Regions from separate parts of the Priestia sp. P5 genome, predicted to be linked through region 1. Evidence: riboswitches for the same ligand, from Rfam matches in the RefSeq annotation. Region 1 holds a riboswitch; each other region holds the start of a gene.
The links. A riboswitch is a leader RNA that binds a small molecule or an ion and turns the genes downstream of it on or off. The one in region 1 is predicted to bind thiamine pyrophosphate.
Positions count from the first base shown of each region.

Region 1 (7,029 bases):
ATATATTTTAACCATGATGCAGGCATTGATGATTTAGTATCGCTTTTTTTACTGCTGCAAATGGATGATGTAAAGGTAACGGGTGTATCTGTTATTCCTGCTGACGGATACCTAGAACCGGGCATCAGCGCAAGCCAAAAAATTATTGATCGTTTTGGAATTTATGATATCGAGGTAGCCAAATCTACTTCACGAGGTATGAACCCATTTCCAAAAGAATGGCGCATGCATACGTTTTATGTGGATGCGCTGCCGATTTTAAATGAAAAAGGGAAAGTGCAAACAAAAATAAGTCAGCTGCCTGCTCACGATCATTTAATTGAAACATTGCAGCACACAGCCGGGAAAACGACTTTATTATTTACAGGACCGTTAACTGATTTAGCAAGAGCACTTGAAAAAGCGCCGGAAATAGAAGAGAAAATTGATAAATTAGTGTGGATGGGCGGTACATTTCAAGAAGTAGGAAATGTGCAGGAACCTGAACATGATGGAACGGCGGAGTGGAATGCTTTTTGGGATCCAGAAGCAGTAGCGAAAGTATGGAAAAGCAAAATTAAAGTTGAGATGGTTGCTTTAGAAAGCACGAATCAAGTTCCCTTAACGCCCGCTATTCGTCAAATGTGGGCTTCACTTCGAAGATATGAAGGAGTAGACTTTGTAGGGCAGTGCTATGCGGCTTGCCCGCCGCTTGTACACGTTGAAACCAATTCAACATATTATTTGTGGGATGTACTCACAACAGCATTTACAGGGAATTCAACACTTGTGAAGGTAAAAACCGTTTCGAGTATTGTGCATACAGAAACACCGAGCCAAGGAAGAACAGAAATTTCCGAAGAGGGACGACCTGTAGATGTCGTATATGACGTCACAGCTGAAGCATTCTTTACGTACATTACAGATTTGATGAAAAAAGCAGTAGCCAAATAAAGAAAAGGTTGCACATGAAAGTGTGCAACCTTTTTAATGAATCATATTCAAGAATTGACGTGTCCGCTCTTGTTGAGGATTTGAAAATATTTGATCCGGTGTCCCTCTTTCCATAATGACACCTTGATCCATAAAAATAACTTCATCCGCTACTTCACGGGCAAAGCGCATTTCGTGAGTTACCACCACCATCGTCATTCCTTCTTTTGCCAAGTCTTTCATGGCTTGAAGAACGTCTCCTACAAGCTCAGGATCAAGAGCTGAAGTAGGCTCATCAAACAGCATAACTTTTGGGTCCATCGCCATTGCTCTGGCGATGCCAACACGCTGTTGTTGTCCGCCAGACAGCTGGAAAGGATAAAAGTCAAGCTTATCTCCTAAGCCAACTCGTGTTAATAATTCTTTCCCTCTTTTTTCTGCTTCTTGAGTAGGAACACCTTTTACAATTACAGGCCCTTCCATAACATTTTCAAGCGCATTTTTATGAGGAAACAAGTTATAGTTTTGAAAGACCATACCTGTTAGACTTCGAAATGAGGTAATGTCTTTTTTGCGAACAGGCTTGGTAAAATTCATGCTTTTTTTATCAAGTTCAATCGTGCCGTCTGTTGGGATTTCTAAAAGATTTAAGCAACGTAAAAAAGTAGTTTTACCCGATCCAGAAGGACCGATTAATACAATTACCTTGCCCTGTTCAACTTCCAAATCAATCCCTTTTAATACTTGCAAATCACCGAATGATTTATGCAAATTTTTGATATTAATCATATGAAAAACTCCTTTAGCTACTCGAAACGGTTATTTAGATACGTAACGATCTAGTCTTATTTCAATGCGTCCTTGGATAATGGATAAGATTGTACACATAATCCAGTACAAGAGCGCTGCTTCACTATAAAGAAGTAAAAATTCATAGTTAGTCGAAGCAATTTCTTGAGCTTTACGGAACATCTCAGAAACAAGAATAAGCGATGCAAGTGACGTATCTTTAATAAGGCTAATAAAAGAGTTAGATAATGGCGGAATCGATACACGTGCTGCTTGCGGTAAAATAATCCGTCTTAACGCTTGGGAATAGGTCATACCAAGTGAGTAGCCAGCTTCCCACTGTCCTTTAGGAATAGATTGAATCGCTGCTCGAATAATTTCAGATGCATACGCACCTACACTTAATGAAAATCCAATAATAGCAGAGATAAATGGGTCAATTGTTATATCTAAATTGGGTAAGCCGTAGAAAATAATAAATAATTGCACAAGCAGCGGTGTACCTCGAATAATCGATACATAGATGCGCGCAATTATATTTAAAACTTTTATAGATGATAAACGAGCCAAGGCTGTTAAGACAGCTAAAATGATACCGAGTACAAACGTGATTAATGTTAGTGGAATAGAATATTGAATAGCTCCCTTTAGCATTGGTAAGAGAGATGATTGAGCGATTGAAATCAATTGATTCAATCGCTCTCCATCAGGAAAAATATTATTTAGGAGAAACATCTTCGCCAAACCATTTCTTAGAAATTTTTGCGTATGTTCCGTCTTTTTTCATATCTTTCAATGCTTTGTTTACTTCATCCACTAACTTACCGCTGTCTTTTCTAAACATAAAGCCGCTTGCAGCACCATCGGATTTTTCATCCGCGATTTTGATAGGTGCGTTAGGGTGCTTTTTCTTATAGTCAAGGAACGATAATTTATCGTTGATTGTAGCATCAACACGGTTTGCGCTCATTAGTTCTACTGCTTGAGCAAAACCTTCAGCACTCGTAATGTTTGCACCATAAGATTGAGCCATGTCTTTATAGTTACTTGTTAATGACTGCGCTGATTTTTTTCCTTTTAAATCTTTAAATGATTTGATATCTTTTTCGTCTTTACGAACAATTAATACAGCGCCTGACTGGATGTATGGATCAGAGAAATCGTATTTCTTTTGACGATCTTCACGAATACCAACTTCATTAGCAATCATGTCAAATCGTTTAGCATCTAATCCAGCAAACATGCCATCCCACTGTGTTTCTTTGAACTCAGCTTTTACGCCAAGACGTTTAGCTACTTCTTGAGCCAATTCTACATCAAACCCAGTTAGCTTTTGTTTGTCATCATGAAAAGTGAACGGAGGGTATGTACCTTCAGTTCCAATTGTTAATACGCCATCTTTTTTCACTTTATTATATAAATCTTCTTGTGAAGATTTATTGTCCCCATTGTTTGCTTCATTTTTTGAGCTAGAACCGCATGCGGCAAGCACAACTGTGAAAGCTAATAGTAGCGACAAAAGTGCAGCAAATTTCTTCATTTTCTAAACCCCCTAGTATTCTGATAGGAAATGATACTCTGTGATACTAAACAAGAACACAGCAAAAGTCAACAAAAAAAACTTATACGATTAATGTGACTTAAAATAAGGGAAATATACCTTCTATACACGGTTTGTCATAAGGATACAGAAAGATTTTAAAATTTGGATTAAGTGGATTTTTAAGGGAGATTCGAGGAGGAAAAAGGAAGTTTCATGCGACGATTTTCTCTTTCATTTTTTCATGACTTTTGGTGCAATAAACATATAGTTAAATGTTAAGGTAGAAATAAATTCCTTATGGTACACTTAAAGAAGAATTTATGAAACGGAGCGATATGATGAAAGCTATAAACTTAATCTCAATTGCTTTTGGTGCTATCGCTGGTACATATGCACGTTATTTGCTGAATCTTTCCTTATTATATACGGGCTATCCAATAGGAACGGTAATCGAAAACCTATTAGGAAGCTTCATACTAGGCCTATTAACAGGATTTTTTGTGTGGAAAAAGCCAAAAGAATGGATAAAGCTTGGGCTAGGAGTTGGCGTGTGCGGCGGTTTTACAACGTATTCAACGTTTGCAGGAGACGTCATTTCCCTCACACAGCACCATTTATTTTGGGGAGCCATTTATGTCATTGTCTCTTTAGTAGGTGGAATCCTTCTTGCCTTAGCAGGCTATCTATGCGGTGAAGAGGCAGGGAAAAATTTAGTGAAAGTACATGAGGTGAAGTAGATGAGCATAGTGAGCTTGGCACTTGGCGGAGCAGCTGGAGGAATATGCCGTTATCTTTTGGGTTTAAAAGTTACAAAAACAGTTTCAAACCCTCCTTTTCCAGTATCAATGCTATTTGTAAACTTGCTCGGTGCGTTTGGCCTTGGTCTTTTTTTCGGTAGTTATTATGGAAAGGTTCCTAGTCATGCTTATGATGATTCAATATTTTTAATGATTGGCATTGGTTTTTTTGGTGCCTTTACCACTTTTTCAACGTTTAGTGTGGAAACCGTACAGTTAATTCGAGAAAAATCTTATCGGAAAATGTTGGCGTACGTGGGGATTTCAGCATTTGGAACAGTTGGTTTATTTACAGTCGGTTTACTGGCAGGAACGTTTTTATTTAAGTAAAGAGAACGTTTCTAGTAGGGAAAAACAAAAAGACGGAGAAGTAGAGAATGGATAGAAAAGCAGAAGTTTGGAAATACATTTTGTTGATTGTAGCTGTTGCAGGTCAGATCATCGGTTTTTTATTTTTATTTATAAATGTTGTGGCGGCATTTATTTTTTACGGTTTTTATATTCTAACTTTTATTATGTTACTCCTGCTGTTTATATGGGATCGGAAAAAGGAAAAAGACAAAGAAGAATTTGACGACTATACCGATTACTAACCATATAAAAAGCAGAATGATGTGGTGCGCTGGGTCTCTTAGTAAAGAAGCTTAAAAGATATATCTATAAAAGGAAGAGAGCCGTAAGAGCATAAAGAGATATTGTATTTACATCTAGTTGTGTTATAATTTTAAGTGCAAAAACAAAATCAATAAATAGCAATCACTAGGGGAGCTTTTTGAAGCTGAGACGAATGTATTTCGGACCCTTTGAACCTGATCTGGTTTGTACCAGCGTAGGGAAGTGGCGATCATGTTTACATAACGATACATGCTAACCACTCTACGTTGTAGAGTGGTTTTTTGTATGTAATAAAGCCCTCTACACAAGATGAAGTGATTGAAATTTCTCTTTATTCTGAACGGAAAGGTTTCGATCATATGGATATTCCTAAATTTCATGTCATTACAACAGATAAGCAGCCAATTGAAGAGGTTCGAGACATTTTAACGGCTATTGAGCCTTTTGCGGGTGCCATTCATATTAGAGAAAAAAAGAAAACGGCAAAGCAGATTCAATGTTTGCTAGAAAGCCTGCCATTTTGTCTCTCTAAAATTATTGTAAATGACCGAGTTGATGTAGCGCATGCTTTAAAAGCAAAAGGCGTACAGCTTGCCTATCATAGTTTAGATGTTTCGTGTGTTAGAGACGCATTTCCTTCTCTTATTGTCGGAAAATCAGTTCACTCTGTGGAAGAAGCTCTAGAAGCTGAAAAAGATGGCGCTCATTATATTCTATACGGACATATTTATTCAACTCATTCAAAAAAAGGATTAAAAAGTCGAGGGATAGCAGCGCTAAAAGAAGTAGTAGACGCTGTGGAGATACCAGTTATTGCGATTGGTGGGATTACACCTGGAAATGCCAAAGAGGTACTGCAAACAGGAGCACACGGTATAGCTGTGATGTCTGGTGCCATGCTTGCGCAAAATCCCCTTGAAGCGATTAAACAATATTCTCATATATGGACATCTGGAGGTGGAGAAAATGAAGCAGCATTATGATGTACTGTTAGTCGGAGGAGGCATAATCAGCTCTTCTATCGCTTATCATTTGTCAAAACAAGGAGCATCAGTGGCCATTCTTGAGCGCAATCAAATTGGTTGTGAAGCTTCAAGTGCAGCCGCTGGTATTTTAGGTGCCCAAGCTGAAATTGATGAAGAAGGTCCTCTTTTAGACCTTGCTATTAAGAGCCGAAGCATGTTTCCTGAGCTGGTGAAGGAACTAAAAGAAAAAACGGCCATCGACGTAGAGCTCATTCAAAAAGGCTTATTAAAAGTCGCTGTAACAGAAGAAGATGCACACGTATTAAAGAAAAAAGCCGCTCAGCACCACCGGTGGGATGAACATGTAAGATGGATCGATGTAAAAGAAGCGCGTTTGTTAGAACCCGGGCTCTCTCCAGACATATACGGAGCCATTACAATACCGGGGGACGGCCAGCTAGCTCCAGCTAAGTTAACGCAAGCTCTTGCTCATGGAGCCTTGTATCACGGAGCAGATGTATTTGAATACTGTGACGTTCATTCTCTTATTATGGAAAATGAAACAGTAAAAGGTATACAGACGTCCAAAGGCTCTTTTTATGGAGAAAAAGTAGTTATTGCAGCAGGCTCATGGGCTAAACGCTTTATTTCTTCTGAACATTTAGGTCAGGTGTTTCCTGTAAAAGGGGAGTGTATTGCTCTGCAAAGTCATAAGCCGCTGCTTTCTAAAACGATTTTTTTAGATGAAGGTTTTTACTTAGTGCCAAAGACTGGTGGAAGAATCGTAATAGGGGCAACTAAGCTAAAGCATGACTTTACCAAGACGGTTTCTGCACAAGGTATTCAATTTTTGCTGAATAAAGCTTCTGCGCTTCTGCCGGCTATTAAAGAAGCCACATTTGAAAAAGCATGGGCAGGTCTTCGTCCACAAACAAATGATGGCTGGCCTTATTTAGGAGAGCATCCTGAAATAGGGAATCTACACATGGCGTTTGGCCACTACCGAAACGGTATTTTATTAAGTGCTGCAACTGGAAAAATTATGGCTGATGCTTTGTTAGGGAAAAAGCCGAATCATTCATTTTTTACATCATTTCAGCTAACTAGAGTAATGGAGGGAGTTCATTGAATCTAATCATTAATGGTAAGACCGTTACTGTTGGAGATGAAATTGAAACGGTTCAGCACTTGTTGCAGGCTCAGAACCTGCACGAACGAGTGGTAATTGTTGAGCTAAACAAGAATATTTTACAAAAAGAAGAACATAGTGATGCAAGTTTAAAAGATGGAGATGCGTTAGAAGTCGTTTCATTTGTAGGAGGAGGATGAAGAGTATGTTAAAAATTGGACAATATACATTTAATTCACGTTTATTATTAGGAACAGGAAAATTTCCGGACTTTACGAC
Region 1 covers NZ_JAKWFJ010000005.1:61,581-68,609, reverse strand. The annotation lists gene MMB69_RS24530 (nucleoside hydrolase) at 1-933, shown strand, start outside; gene MMB69_RS24525 (amino acid ABC transporter ATP-binding protein) at 967-1,701, opposite strand; gene MMB69_RS24520 (amino acid ABC transporter permease) at 1,732-2,436, opposite strand; gene MMB69_RS24515 (amino acid ABC transporter substrate-binding protein) at 2,420-3,241, opposite strand; gene MMB69_RS24510 (fluoride efflux transporter FluC) at 3,583-3,981, shown strand; gene crcB (fluoride efflux transporter CrcB) at 3,982-4,371, shown strand; gene MMB69_RS24500 (hypothetical protein) at 4,419-4,634, shown strand; TPP riboswitch at 4,793-4,894, shown strand; gene MMB69_RS24495 (thiamine phosphate synthase) at 5,016-5,639, shown strand; gene thiO (glycine oxidase ThiO) at 5,623-6,750, shown strand; gene thiS (sulfur carrier protein ThiS) at 6,747-6,950, shown strand; gene MMB69_RS24480 (thiazole synthase) at 6,956-7,029, shown strand, end outside.

Region 2 (7,029 bases), on a different contig from region 1:
ATTTAAAAATTTTACGCGATCAAAAGCTTGTGCAAATTGAGCAAAAAGGGACGCAGAGATATTATTCACTAGCTTTAAGTGAGGCAGTTGAGCTATTAAAAAGCTTGCTTGCTACAGTTGAAGCCGAATGTTTATAGGGAGATGAAAGTGATGAACCACGAGCGATTTTATATCACAGATGAAACGGTCATTGAACATATTGTCTCTACACAAAAGCAGTATTTCTATGCGCAAAAGACAAAGAGTATCAACAGCCGTATTCAAGCGCTGAATAAGCTAAGAGACGCAGTCAAACAAAACGAGCAGAGAATTATGGATGCTTTAAAACAAGATTTAAATAAATCTGAAGTAGAGGCCTACACGTCGGAAATTGGGATTTTACTAGAGGAAATTCGATTTACGCTTAAACATCTAGCAAAATGGATGAAGCCTAAAAAAGTAAAAACCGCTTTAACACATGTGGGCTCTAAAGGGAAAATTGTTCCTGAACCGTATGGAGTCGCGTTAATTATTGCTCCGTGGAACTATCCGTTTCAATTAGCACTGTCTCCTTTAGTAGGAGCGATTGCGGCTGGAAACACGGCAATTATAAAACCTTCTGAATTAACGCCTAGCGTATCTCGCGTTATACAAGAATTACTGGCTGAAGCTTTTGACCCAGCATTTGTGACGGTGGTTGAAGGGGCTGTAGATACGACAAGTCTGCTTTTAAAACAGCCCCTTGATTATATTTTCTTTACGGGAAGTGTAAATGTAGGGAAAATTATTATGCAAGAAGCAGGGAAGCAGCTTATTCCCGTCACGCTTGAGCTAGGCGGAAAAAGTCCGTGCATTGTACATGAAGACGCAAACCTAGATCTTGCAGCGAAGCGAATTATGTTTGGGAAAGGGATGAATGCAGGCCAAACGTGCGTTGCTCCTGATTATTTGCTTGTGCATAAAAAGGTAAAAGCGCAGCTTGTAGAAAAACTTCGCAAAGCAATTTCTCAATTTTACGGTAACAATCCGCTTGAAAGCGACCGCTACGGCCGTATTGTCAGTGAGCGCCATTTTACTCGGCTAGTTGAGTTTTTAAAAGACGGAAATGCTATAGTTGGAGGCGGGTACAATAAAAACACGCTAACAATAGAACCTACGTTGTTAAGTGAAGTAAGCTGGACATCAGATGTTATGCAAGAAGAAATCTTTGGGCCTATTCTTCCTATGATTGAATATGAAACACTAGACGAAGTCATTCATAAAGTTCAAGAAAAAGCTAAGCCGTTAGCTCTTTACTTATTTACAGAAAGTGAAGATGTGCAAAACGTCATAACGGAGCGCCTTTCATTTGGAGGAGGCTGTATAAACGATACGCTTATGCATATCGCTACGCCATATTTGCCGTTTGGCGGAGTAGGAGAGAGCGGCACGGGTCAATATCATGGAAAAGACAGCTTCCGGACATTTTCTCATTTTAAAAGCATGCTGTCTCAAACAACCAAGTTTGATTTGTCATTCCGCTATCCTTCGGAAAAACAAAGCTTGAAAATGATCAAAAAATTACTGAAATAAAAAAGCCTCCTGACAGGAGGCTTTTTCGTTATTTTGAAAGTGAAAGCTGAGAAAGCGGCCATTTTTCTTGGGTATATGCCATTTCCCAAAATAAATACTCCAGTTCACAGCTTTTGATGAAGTGGTCTTTCATACGGTTACGTTCTTCTTCAGTCGCTTGTTCGGCGAGTTCATCAAGCTTGTTACAAAACCATTGTGTTGTGCCATTCATTTCTTCATTATTATAAAACTGAATCCATTCATAAAAAGGGTGAGAAGGAGATGGATTTACTTGTTCTGTAATGCGCTGGCCAATTTCAACGTACGTCCATGGGCATGGAAGAAGCACTGCAATGATTTCCGCTAAGCTACCTGTGTGCGCAACACTTGTCATATGGTTAATGTAGTGGCTAGCCGTCGGTGAAAGCGTCTCAGTGTGAAGATCTTCATAACGTACGCCTGCTACTTCACAAAAATTATTGTGAGGGTGTACTTCACTATGTAATACCGTAGAAATGCCGGCATTAAAGGCTTCCATTTCAGTACGCGTGCGGCATTTTGTTAAAGCAGCGCCGTAAATGCGAACAAATGCTGTTAAGTATTCGTAGTCTTGAGAAACGTAGTGAATCAGCGCTTCTTTTGGCACGTTTCCTTCAGCAATTCCTTTAATAAAAGGATGGTTAAAAATGGCTTCGTAAATATAGTTTGCTTCTTGTCTTAATTGAGATGAAAATGACATCAAAATCCTCCTTTAATATGAGGAAGTCACAAACAAGCACATAAAGGAAATAAAAAACACTCCGTTTATAAACGGAGTGGCAAAGGACAGTAAAAAAACTGAACATTGCCACTTTCCTACGCTGGTATGAGCCAGATCAGGTTCAAAGGGATCAAGAAAACTTGTCTCAGCCGGTGGGCACCCCTAGTGGACTTCCTATTAATCTATGTTTAACTTACCATATATTCTGAAAAATAGAAAGAGTTATAGGAAAATGTGCGCTAACCGTTTTTATTTTTTAAAGAGGAAATTTCTTAAAGCTATTTTTAATCATTTTTGTTTAAAAATGCATATTTTTAGGGAAGAAGAGGTATTAATGAAGGGAAGAGCCGTTTTCGTCTCCGAAACATTCCCATATAAATAGAAGAAAGGAGAGAACAAAATGGCGAAATTTCGTTTGTATGCTATATTAAATGCAGTAGGCTTGGCTATTACACTGCTTGTGAATTATTTAGCAAATGCCATTCCAATAGGAGGCAAAACAACGGGGGAAGCTTCTGCGCAAGTTCCTACCTTGTTTACACCAGCGGGCTATGCCTTTGCTATCTGGGGCGTTATTTATTTGTTATTAACCATTTGGGTTATACGCCAATTTTTTGCAAGAGAAGATCAAAAGGAAATATATGCACGTATCGGCATTTGGTTTTTTCTAAACTGTTTGTTAAATAGTGCGTGGATCTTTATTTTCCAAAACGATTACTATAAGTTATCCCTTTTAGTTATGCTCTTTATTTTAGGCACATTAATGATTGTGTATTCCATTATTCAGCATTCTCGGATGACGACATGGTTTATGCGTCTGCCGATTTCGCTTTATATTGGATGGATTTCTGTTGCGACTATTGTCAATGTGTTTGTTGTATTTGAAGCAAATGGAATACAGCACTTGCTTGGCCTGAGCGAGTTAGCATGGACGGTTATTATGCTGCTGGTAGGAGCTGTGCTAGGCATTATGTTTACATTAAAAAACCGAGACGCTGTTTATCCGCTTGTTTTTATTTGGGCTTATATTGCCATTGCAGTGAAGCAAAGTGGAAATCAGCCAATTGTCATTACTGTCATCATTTCGGTTGTTTTACTAGCAATTGCCATTATTGTGGGACTGATTAAACGCTATAGACGCTTTTAAAAAGAAGCTCTAGCTTTTGTAAGCTAGAGCTTTTTATGATGCTCTTTTGATTGTAAAAAAGCAGCTGTAAAAGCAATTAAGCTAATTAAAATACCAAAAGGAACAACAATTGGTACGAATGATAAAATAAATGTCATAAGTATAACCTCCATGTTGCATCGGTGTATAATGAAAAATTCAACTTTTTTAAATTGAAGTTCCGCTATTATAGTATGCTAGGCTTTATGTTTGGAGCCTATATGTTTAGAAATAAACGAAAAAGGCAACATACGTTACATACAGGTTATATAGGAGGAGTTAAAATGGAAACATATTTAGTCGCTTACACAGATAAAGATGATATGGAATATAAACAAGTGACGTGCGAGAGTTATGAAGATGCAGAGCGTACGGTCCTTCGTTTAGAGAGAGAAGGGCATATGCATATTGAAGAAATTTCAACTCAAGAAGCCTACCGTGGAGATGAATCATCGTACAGAGAATAAATTTTGAATAGAAATACCAACCTTAAAATGAAGAAGCAGCTGCTTCTTCATTTTTTCTATTCTATATAGATATCGTTTTATAGAAAAAAGTAAAACGGGAATGATTTTCTTCTGCATTTATGGTACAGTACTAATCAGGTGAGTTTTGAGTTTAGAAGAGGAGAGAGTAACATTATATGAGTAAAGGAAATCAGTGGTCTTCACGCCTCGGTTTTATTTTAGCATCTGCTGGGGCAGCAATTGGTCTAGGAGCGATATGGAAGTTTCCATACGTAACGGGAACCAGTGGCGGTGGAGCATTTTTTGCGTTGTTTATTTTATTTACGATTTTTATTGGATTGCCGCTTCTGTTGGCAGAATTTATCATTGGAAGACATACGGGAAAAGAAGCGATTAGTGCTTATAAGGCAATTGCTCCAAAATCCGCTTGGGTATGGATTGGCAGGCTCGGAGTACTCAGCTGTGTCGTTTTGCTTTCCTTTTACAGCGTCGTTGGCGGCTGGGTGATTTTATATACGATTATGAGCATAACCGGTATGCTAAGCGGAAAAGAGTACGGCCCGTTGTTCAATGCCGTCATTAGCCAACCTTATGTGGTATTAGGTGCACAGGCGCTGTTTTTATTAATTACAGTGTTTGTTATTTCAAAAGGCGTACAAAAAGGAATAGAGCGTGCTAATAAATACATGATGCCGCTGTTATTTATCTGTTTTATCATTATCGTGGTGCGTTCTTTAACATTAGACGGAGCAATGGACGGAGTAAAGTTCTTTTTAAAACCGGATTTTTCAGCCATTACAGGGTCATCTGTTCTCTATGCGCTCGGTCAGTCGTTTTTCTCGCTTTGCGTGGGATTATCCTGCATGGTGACATATAGCTCTTATTTAGGGAAAAAAGTAAGCTTGACGCGTTCAGCTGGCACTATTGCTATTTTGAACTTGTTTGTTTCGCTGCTGGCGGGCTTGGCTATTTTTCCAGCCGTTTTTTCGTTTGGATTAAAGCCAACTGAAGGACCTGGACTTTTGTTTGTGGTCTTGCCAACAGTATTTGAGAAAATGCCGTTTGGTACCGTCTTTTTAGCACTGTTTTTAATTTTATTTCTATTTGCTACGCTTACGTCTGCTTTTTCACTGCTGGAAATTATCGTAGCTGCTTTAACCAAAGACGATCAGACAAAACGAACTCGCTACGCTTCTTTATCAGGGATTCTTGTGTTTGTGGTAGGTATCCCATCAGCACTTTCGTTTGGTGTACTAAAACATGTCTCACTTTTTGGCAGAAGTATATTTGACGTAGCTGACTTTTTTGTGAGCAACTTAATGCTGCCTCTTGGAAGTCTAGCCATTGCGATTTTTGTGACATTTAAAATGAAAAAAGAAGCCGTGTATGAAGAGTTTATTTCAGGAAGTACAAAAGGTGCTAAATTATTCAACGCATGGTTCTTTCTAGTTAAATACGTATTGCCTATTATTATTATAGCTGTTCTATTAAGCTTACTTGTTGCATATTAAAAAAAAGCACTCATCTGAGTGCTTTTTTTGTTTATTTTGCAAAAACGTGATTTCCGATTGTAGTCGTAACCTGTTTTTGACGAAGCCATTGGTCGCTTGTTTTATCTGGATTAAAGAAGAATAACGAACCTTTTCCTTGACCTCTAAAAGCTAGTGCTTCATTTACAGCTTTTTTTGCTTCAGCATCCGCTGCTTTATTAATTTCACCGTTTTGTACAGGTGTAAACTGTGTACCTTGATAAATCACATCATGAATAGAGTCTGGGAAAGAATCGCTATCCACGCGGTTTAAGACAACTGTTGCTACAGCCACTTTGCCAGCGTAAGGTTCGCCTTTTGCTTCCGCTTGTACAAGGCGAGCTAACAATTCTTTATCACTTTCGCTAATAGAGTTAGGGATTGTTAATGTTTCATTTGCATTAATAGAGTCGGTAGATTTGTGATTTGCTTCTTTTAACTGTTCAACCGTAACGCCGTATTCAGCGCCAATCTTGTAAAGAGTCTCTCCGGCTTTTACGCGATGGGTTGTTTCAGCGGCATTTGCCCCGTGACTTATGCCGAACATAGGAACTGCCAGTGCTCCAATAATTGCTAGTTTCTTAAACATAAAGTAAGTACCTCCTGAAATCCTTTTGAACGCCCCTTTTATCACGGATCGGTGCGTGCTGTGCACCGAACTTTATATGTACGTTTCAAAGATTAACAGGTGTCAATACATCTTGTCACTGCTTAAAACATACCAATCTAGGAAGAAATTATAATAGTTAACAGATAATTTGAAAAATACGTTGACTGATAATAAAGGAGTGAATTATAATGAACGAGTAAATAGTTAACCGTTTAACTGGAGAGATTTTATGGGAGAAAAGATAACGATTCGTGATGTAGCAAAGCATGCAGGGGTGTCTGCAGCTTCAGTATCTTACGTCTTAAACGGAATTAACAAAGTATCCGATGAAACAAAAGAGCGAATTTTAACAGCGGTAAAAGAATTAAACTACGAACCAAATTTAACCGCCGTTAGTCTTTCGAAACAAAAGTCAAATATGATTGGCGTTATGTTCCCGCTTACAGATGATTCACTTTCTACTATATTTAAAGATAACCATTATTACAGTGAAATGATTAGTGGAATTGAATATGTAATCCGCAAGCATGGTTATGATCTAGTCATATCTGGAGCGAGTAGCCCAGCTGATTGCTTAAAATGGATTCGAACGAGAAATATTGATGGTCTTCTGTTTTTAGGAGCCTTCCCGCATCGATTGTATGAGAAAATGAAAGCGTTATCGAATCCGATTGTGCTAGTAGATACATACGAAAGGTACGAACGTGATTATCATCATATTTCTGTAGACGATGAGTATGGAGGATATCTAGCTACAACACATTTAGTGAATTTGGGTCACAAAGAAATTGCCTTTGTTGCGCATCACCTCGTCAATAGTCCAGTGGATAAAAAGAGGTATATAGGCTACGAGAAAGCATTAAAAGAAGCGGGCATTACACCATCAAAGACGTTTGTTTTTGAAGTGAACGAAAGTTCGTTTGATAACGGTTACAATTTAGGGAACAAGCTGCTGCAAGATCATAAGG
Region 2 covers NZ_JAKWFJ010000001.1:2,616,210-2,623,238, reverse strand. The annotation lists gene MMB69_RS14045 (ArsR/SmtB family transcription factor) at 1-137, shown strand, start outside; gene MMB69_RS14040 (aldehyde dehydrogenase) at 151-1,551, shown strand; gene tenA (thiaminase II) at 1,580-2,269, opposite strand; TPP riboswitch at 2,366-2,464, opposite strand; gene MMB69_RS14030 (TspO/MBR family protein) at 2,691-3,437, shown strand; gene MMB69_RS14025 (hypothetical protein) at 3,740-3,922, shown strand; gene MMB69_RS14020 (sodium-dependent transporter) at 4,099-5,433, shown strand; gene MMB69_RS14015 (cell wall hydrolase) at 5,465-6,040, opposite strand; gene MMB69_RS14010 (LacI family DNA-binding transcriptional regulator) at 6,291-7,029, shown strand, end outside.
Region 2: linked by a shared signal. The riboswitch ahead of tenA (thiaminase II) and the one ahead of MMB69_RS24495 (thiamine phosphate synthase) in region 1 are both predicted to bind thiamine pyrophosphate.

Region 3 (7,029 bases), on a different contig from region 1:
TCATCATGCGCCGGCTGAAATACCCTAAACCTGCTTGTGCACCTAACCATTCCCCAATGGCAGCACCTATTATACTAAAGGTAACCGCTACTTTGAGCCCTGAATAAAAATGAGGCAGTGCAGAAGGAATGTTCAACTTAAAGAAAATATCTTTTTTTGTTGCTCCCATCGTTAACATGAGTTCTTTTAACTCTTTGTTGGTCGAGCGAAGCCCATCAAATGTGCTAACCGTAATAGGAAAAAAAGTAATTAATACGGTCACAATCACTTTGCTCCAAATGGAGTAGCCAAACCACAGAACAAATACAGGAGCTATGGCAATGGTCGGAATCATTTGCGACGCAATAATAAGCGGATAGAAAGCACGCTCAATAAGCGGACTCCAATTCATCCATACAGCCAGCATAACTCCCAGCACCACGGATATAATCAGCCCAATTACAATAATAGATAGCGTAGCTGGCAAATGTTTAAACAATAAATCCATTCGCAGCTCCCAAAGCTTCGTTAAAATACCTGTGGGTGTTGGTAAAATAAACGGATAGTTTACAATGCGTGCTCCAATTTCCCAAGCAGCCAGCAAAATGACGACTAAAATCACTGAAGCCCCGTATTTTTTCATGTGTTCACCTTCGATCTTAGCTGTTCAATTAAATAATCTTTCACGTCAAGCACACGCTGTTGATTCAAATCTTTTTGCGTTCGAGGCCTGCTAAGCGGCACTTTAATCTCTTCAAGATAACTTACCGGCTTGTCTGAAAAGATAAAAATACGATCTGATAAAAACAGCGCTTCGTTTACGTCATGAGTGATAAATAAGATGGTGTGCTTACGCTTTTGCCATTGTTCAAGCAGCCATTCCTGCATCGATAAACGCGTAATGGCATCAAGCGCACTAAAAGGCTCATCTAAAAGCAGCACGTTAGAACCGCTTAATACCGTTCGGAGAAAAGAAACGCGCTGCTTCATCCCTCCGGATAAATCACTTGGAAAACGGTTTTCGTACCCTTTCAAGCCAAACTCTTCAAGCAGCTGAGACACTTGCTTATGAGCACTTGCTTTTGACACATTGTGAAGCTCAAGAGGCAGTGCTGCATTGTCTAGAATCGTACGCCACGGAAGCAGCAAATCTTGCTGCGGCATGTAGCCTACTTTTCCAAGACGCTTTTCGTAAGACTGTCCGTTAATCACGATATCGCCTTCACTCTGCTGTTCAAGACCTGTGATAAGACGAAACAACGTACTTTTTCCAGATCCGCTCGCTCCAACGATACTGACAAACTCGCCTTCTTTTACGTCTAAGCTTAATGATTTTAAAATCGCTTGATCACCGTTTTTGTACGTAAAACTGACGTTTTGAAAAGATAACACAGATTTATTCATGAATTGGCCACATCGCTTCGTTATAAGCCATATCCCAGAACATATACTCAAAACGCGTCGTATTTAAGAAAATTTCTTCAAGCTTTTCTAGTTCCGCTTCTGATTTGTCTTCAGTAAGTGAGTCAAATAAATTGATACACCATGTCGCCAGTTCTCCAAATTCTTCTGAGCTGTACATTTCAATCCACTCACGATAAAACTCATTGTTAGCTCCAGGCTTTTCACTGAGTTCTTTTCCTATTTCCCAGTAGCTCCACATACAAGGCAAAAGAGCCGCCACTAATTCAGCTAATGTTCCGCTTTGACCAACGTGCAGCATATAGTGCGTGTATGCAAGCGTTGTAGGAGATGGCTGCGCTTTTTCTAATTCTTTTTCGCTGATTTCAAATTTCTTGGCATACTCACGGTGCAGACTCATTTCTTCGTTTAATGTAGAATCTAAAAGTGCAGCAAATTTCCCCATCGTTTGAACATCGGTAGCTTTCATCGCTCCAATCGCAAATAATTTGGCATAATCAATTAGGTAAAGATAATCTTGAATCATATAAAAGCGAAACTTCTCCTTTTCAAGCGTTCCGTCTCCCATTCCCTGTACAAAGGGATGATTATGATTTTGACGCCAAATAGGCTGCAGCTTTTCGTATAATCGTTCACTAAATTTCATGATGATCACTCCTTATGCGTATGCAGCCACGTATAAATGAACTGCACCATCACTTTTGTATATTGAACAAGCTGATTCATATCTAATTGTTCGTTCACAGCATGTGCATTTGCTAAATTCCCCGGACCGTAAATAGCTGCCGGAATACTCGCATCAGCTAGCCAACCGCCATCTGTTACACTAGTTGACACATCGATTGGAGGCTTTTTCCCTTCAATTTGTTCATGAGTATTTGCAAGCAGCTGTACTCCAGCATGATTTTCGTCAATTTCTAATGACGGGAAGATTTCTCCTCTGTCTTCAATCATTGATGTGCCTCCCCATTCAAAGGTTGGCAGATTATCTTTTAACCATGGATCCGCTTTTGCAATAGCTAAAATGTATTCTTCCACTTCTTTTGATACTTGGTCGTACGATTCATTGGGATAATAGTGAACGGTGATCCACAGCCTGCATTCATCTGCAATAAAAGCAGCATGTCTTCCGCCTTCGATTACTGCTGGATTAATCGTATTTGTCCCTGGCAAAAATCCTGGATAGCTCTTTGTAACAGCCCAGTGACGCTCCAATTCTTGCAGCCCTCCGATTACTTTTGCCATCTTTTCAATAGCGCTTGCGGCTAAAAGCCCTCCTCCAGCATGAATCATACTTCGGCGTGTACCGTCATGATAGGTTTTACTGCTTTTTATCGTAATCCATCCCGTGATCACTCCGCCTTGACCTTGAATATGTAAATCACTTGTATCCGCTACAAGCGCAAAGTCAGCTGTATACCCTTTCTGACAGCATTGCAGCGTACCTGCCTCTCCTACTTCTTCTCCTACAACGGATTCAAAAATCAAGTCTCCCGGCAGCTCGATTCCTGCTTCCGTTAAAAGCTGAACTGCAAACAATGCTCCTGCCAGGCCGCCTTTCATATCAGCAACTCCGCGTCCGATGATTTTATTGTCTTTCACGACAGCTTCAAACGGATTTGTCTCCCACTTTTCATTTTCTTGTACCTCAGCTACATCCATATGCCCGTTAATAATCAAGCTTTGATAGTCAGCTGATCTTTTTCCTTTTAACGTGCCCACTACAATAGGATCGTTGCAATATAAATCCCACATATCGATGGAAAAACCGCAGTTTTTAAGGAAATCCGCTACGTAGCGCTGCGCTTCATGAGAATTTCGTGCAGGAGGCGCCGGCGTTTTATATGAAACAAGCGTTTTTAATAACTGAATTAGCTCCCCTTTTCGCTCCTCTACCTGTTTAACAAGCAAATCAATTGTTTCTTCCATGTATGACACCTTCCTTTACGCATAAAAAAACACTTCTTTCGCAGGAAAGAAGTGTTTTTGTTTATGTACACAAAATTATTATAACGAGTTCGTAAGGAAATCCCATACAAAACATGCATTACAATACCTCTTTCCTACGCTAGTATTACCTAGTTCAGGTTATAAGGGTTAAGACTTCTCGTCTCTCTCAGCTTCGAAAGCACCCCTAGTGGTGTTGTATCTCTATGAAGTTAATCTATTATCATATGTTTACCTGTAATAGTTTTATCATAGTAAAGCGTTTTATTCAATAGAAAGGTTCATGATATGGTAATGAAAATAGTTTCCTTTTTAGTAAAATAAAAAGCACACACCTTCTTCAAGCAGTGTGCTCTTTGTTTTTGTAAGATTACTAGTTAGCTATCGGCTTCTTTAAAAATACTCCGTCTTTCCATTCAGACAGGAATAAGCTCAAGTTTTTGCCCCGGCCTCACTAATGAAAGCAGCTCATGATCTTCTTCTATCACATACCCAATCACGTTCACATTCGCATTTGCAGGCAATTGGGTTTTAGCTATTTGAACCTCTCCTCTGTAACGTCCGTAGCCATCATTGTCCATTGTAATTGCTCCGATCCTGCGTTCTACTGTATGAAATGGCGGCACTGGTTTTACAGATCGTGTATCAACTAAGCGCAGAACGTCTCTTGATACATCCGGACGCACGCTGTATGTTCCCTGTATATGAGGTGAACGAATGCGCAGCGGAAGAGTGTGGCTTTCCTGATATTGAACTAAATGCTTTAATAGATTTAAATCGGCGGATGGATCTCCAATATAAATCTCCGCTACTCCGCACCCGTACAAATCTACTGCAGAGGTAAAAGGACATCTATTACGGTCCTTTTCTCTAGTAGGAAGGCCTTGATAGATAGGGCCTCTCTTTTCGCCTTCTCCAGGAATATAAGCGCAGACTGGAATACGAAGTTCATTAAATAAATCTGTCTGCTGTTGAAAAAACGTTTCTTCAAGCCCTGTTTCAGGCCGCGGATAAAAATTATGCCACGCAAGCAGCTGATGATGATGAAGACCTGCACATAAGAGTGCTTCAATTTCTTGTTTGGATAACGTACTTGCATTAACAGCAATATAAAATTCATTCGCAAGTGAAAGAGTTTCTTCTGTGCTAAAGCCATCGTCTAGTCTAATTCCTGATACGCCAAGTGAAGACAGAGTCATAAGGCTTTCGATACCTAAATGAACAGGAGTGTATTTGGATACGTCCGCATACACGCTTATTCCACAATCTCTAGCCACATGAAGCAATTCTTTTGCCCTTTCAACCAAAGCTCCTTTTTCCTCTGGAATGTGAAGCGAAGTGAATGCGCGTGTGACGCCGCACTCGCTTGCTTCTATTAATCTTTTTTTAGCATCACTATCATTTAAATAAAACGAGATGCCAATCATTCAAACTCCCTCGCCATTTCATCGTTAAACCCAAAGAAATAGGTACAAATAAAGCCTGCTGCGTAAGCAATAACTAACCCAAGTAAATAAAGAAGAATTTGATGCGCCTGAACTAAAAACGTAAGCGGCAAACCCGATACTCCCACTGCTACAGTTGCAATATGGAAGTGCGCCTGAAACGCTCCGCCGATTCCAGCTCCAAGACAAGCGGTTAAAAATGGACGCCCTAAAGGAAGTGTGACTCCAAAAATAAGCGGCTCTCCGATTCCAAGCAGCCCTGAAGGAAGTGCGCCTCCAATTGCTCGCTTTAAGCGTTTTTTCTTTGTTTTGATATAAATAGCAAAAGCGGCACCTACCTGACCCGCTCCGCCCATTGCTAGGATAGGAAGAAGCGGATCATCTCCAATCGAATTGATAAGCTCTAAATGAACAGGAGTAAGACCTTGATGCAGTCCTGTAATGACGAGCGGCAAGAACGTTGCTCCTAACACAAAGCCTGCTACAACTCCTCCAACCTCTAAAACTCCTAAAAGACCTTTTGTGATTCCGTCTGAAATCAAGCCGCCGATTGGCATGAATACCACATACGTAATAATTCCTGTAATTAACACCGTAACGGTTGGTGTAATAATAATATCCAGTGACTGAGGGACAAATTTACGTACTCGTTTTTCTAACACGGCCATAAAGATTGCTGCAAGCAACACGCCTATTAAGCCACCCCGCCCCGGCAGAAGTGCTTCCCCAAAAAGTTTAATATCAGCTACGGCAGGATTAATGACTAAAATACCGGCTAAGCCTCCTAGAGCTGGCGAACCTCCAAACTCTTTTGCGGCATTAATACCTACTAAAATACCAAGATAAGCAAATAAACCGCTCCCGATAACGGTTAAAAGAATAGCAATCTGTGAATCCGCCGGAAGCCACTTCGCTTGCACAGCTGCTTTTGTCACTCCAGTAATAAGTCCAGATGCTACAAGAGCAGGTATCAACGGAATAAAAATACTTGCAATTCGGCGAAGCAAGAGCTTAAACGGAGTTGCATTTTTTTCTTTTAGCTCCGATTTCCGCTGTGCTGCACGATTTTCTAAGTTAATACCGCCGGATTCATCAATTAACTTTCCAAACTCCTCTGTTACTTTGTTCACTTTGCCAGGACCAATAATGATTTGCAGCGTTTCTTCTTCCACTAACCCGAGCACGCCTTCAAGTTTTCGTATATCTGCTTTTTTAACGATTGAATCATCTTTTACAGTCACGCGCAGCCGCGTCATACAATGCGTATACGCTTCAATATTGGATGCTCCCCCAAGCATCTCCAAAACAGCCTTTGCTAATTGATGATTATCTAAAGACATGTTAATCCCCCTTTGTATTTTCCTCTTAGATGGATACGCCACTGAGGAAACAGACCACAAAATCCCCTTTTTGTAATCGCTTTCTTTTTTTATTTTTTATCTTTCAAAAACTGAATGGCATCTCTTGTTTTGTCAATATACTCAATCGTCTGGTCGTACTGCTGCGCTGCAATACTTAAAAATAAAACATCAATCACATAAAGCTGGGCTAAACGAGACGATGTAGCTGCGCTTCGAAACGGCGCTTCTTGAGAATAAGACGTATACAAACAAATATCTGCTAAAGACGAAACGGTAGACTGTCCGTACTTAGTTAAGCTAATCGTCTTTACTCCGCGATTTTTAGCTAAAGATAAGACGTTGCTTACTTCAGGGGTCTCCCCTGAAAAAGAGATGCCCACAACTACATCGTCTTTACTTGCATTTGCGATGAGTGTAGCTGCTAGATGGCTATCTGCAAAAGCCGTCGCATTTTTATTAATTCGAAGAAATTTTTGCTGCGCATCCATAGCAATAATATGTGAAGCACCGATTCCAAAAAAATGAATGTTTTTGGCTTCAATCAATGTCAAAACAGCCCGCTCTGCTTCTTTATAATTCACAAGCTCGGCCGTATCACTTAAACTTTGAATGCTGTTGCTTACTGTTTTTTTGACAATAGTTTGAATCGTTTCGTTTGTTTCAATATCGCGGTATCCTTGTTCTGTATCTTTAGCTAAATCACCGGCTACTCTTACCTTTAATTCTTGAAAGCCGCTAACCCCGATAGATTTACACAAACGAATAACAGCGGCACTGCTCGCATTCGCTAGTCTTCCTAGTTCCCCAGCCGTACTGTTTACCACAGTATGCGGGTTGTTTAAAATATATTCAGCAATTTTCCTCTCCGAATCCGG
Region 3 covers NZ_JAKWFJ010000002.1:271,777-278,805, reverse strand. The annotation lists gene MMB69_RS18265 (ABC transporter permease) at 1-622, opposite strand, end outside; gene MMB69_RS18260 (ABC transporter ATP-binding protein) at 619-1,383, opposite strand; gene tenA (thiaminase II) at 1,376-2,047, opposite strand; gene MMB69_RS18250 (acetylornithine deacetylase) at 2,053-3,330, opposite strand; TPP riboswitch at 3,445-3,547, opposite strand; gene MMB69_RS18245 (MupG family TIM beta-alpha barrel fold protein) at 3,765-4,775, opposite strand; gene MMB69_RS18240 (PTS transporter subunit EIIC) at 4,772-6,133, opposite strand; gene MMB69_RS18235 (MurR/RpiR family transcriptional regulator) at 6,223-7,029, opposite strand, start outside.
Region 3: linked by a shared signal. The riboswitch ahead of MMB69_RS18250 (acetylornithine deacetylase) and the one ahead of MMB69_RS24495 (thiamine phosphate synthase) in region 1 are both predicted to bind thiamine pyrophosphate.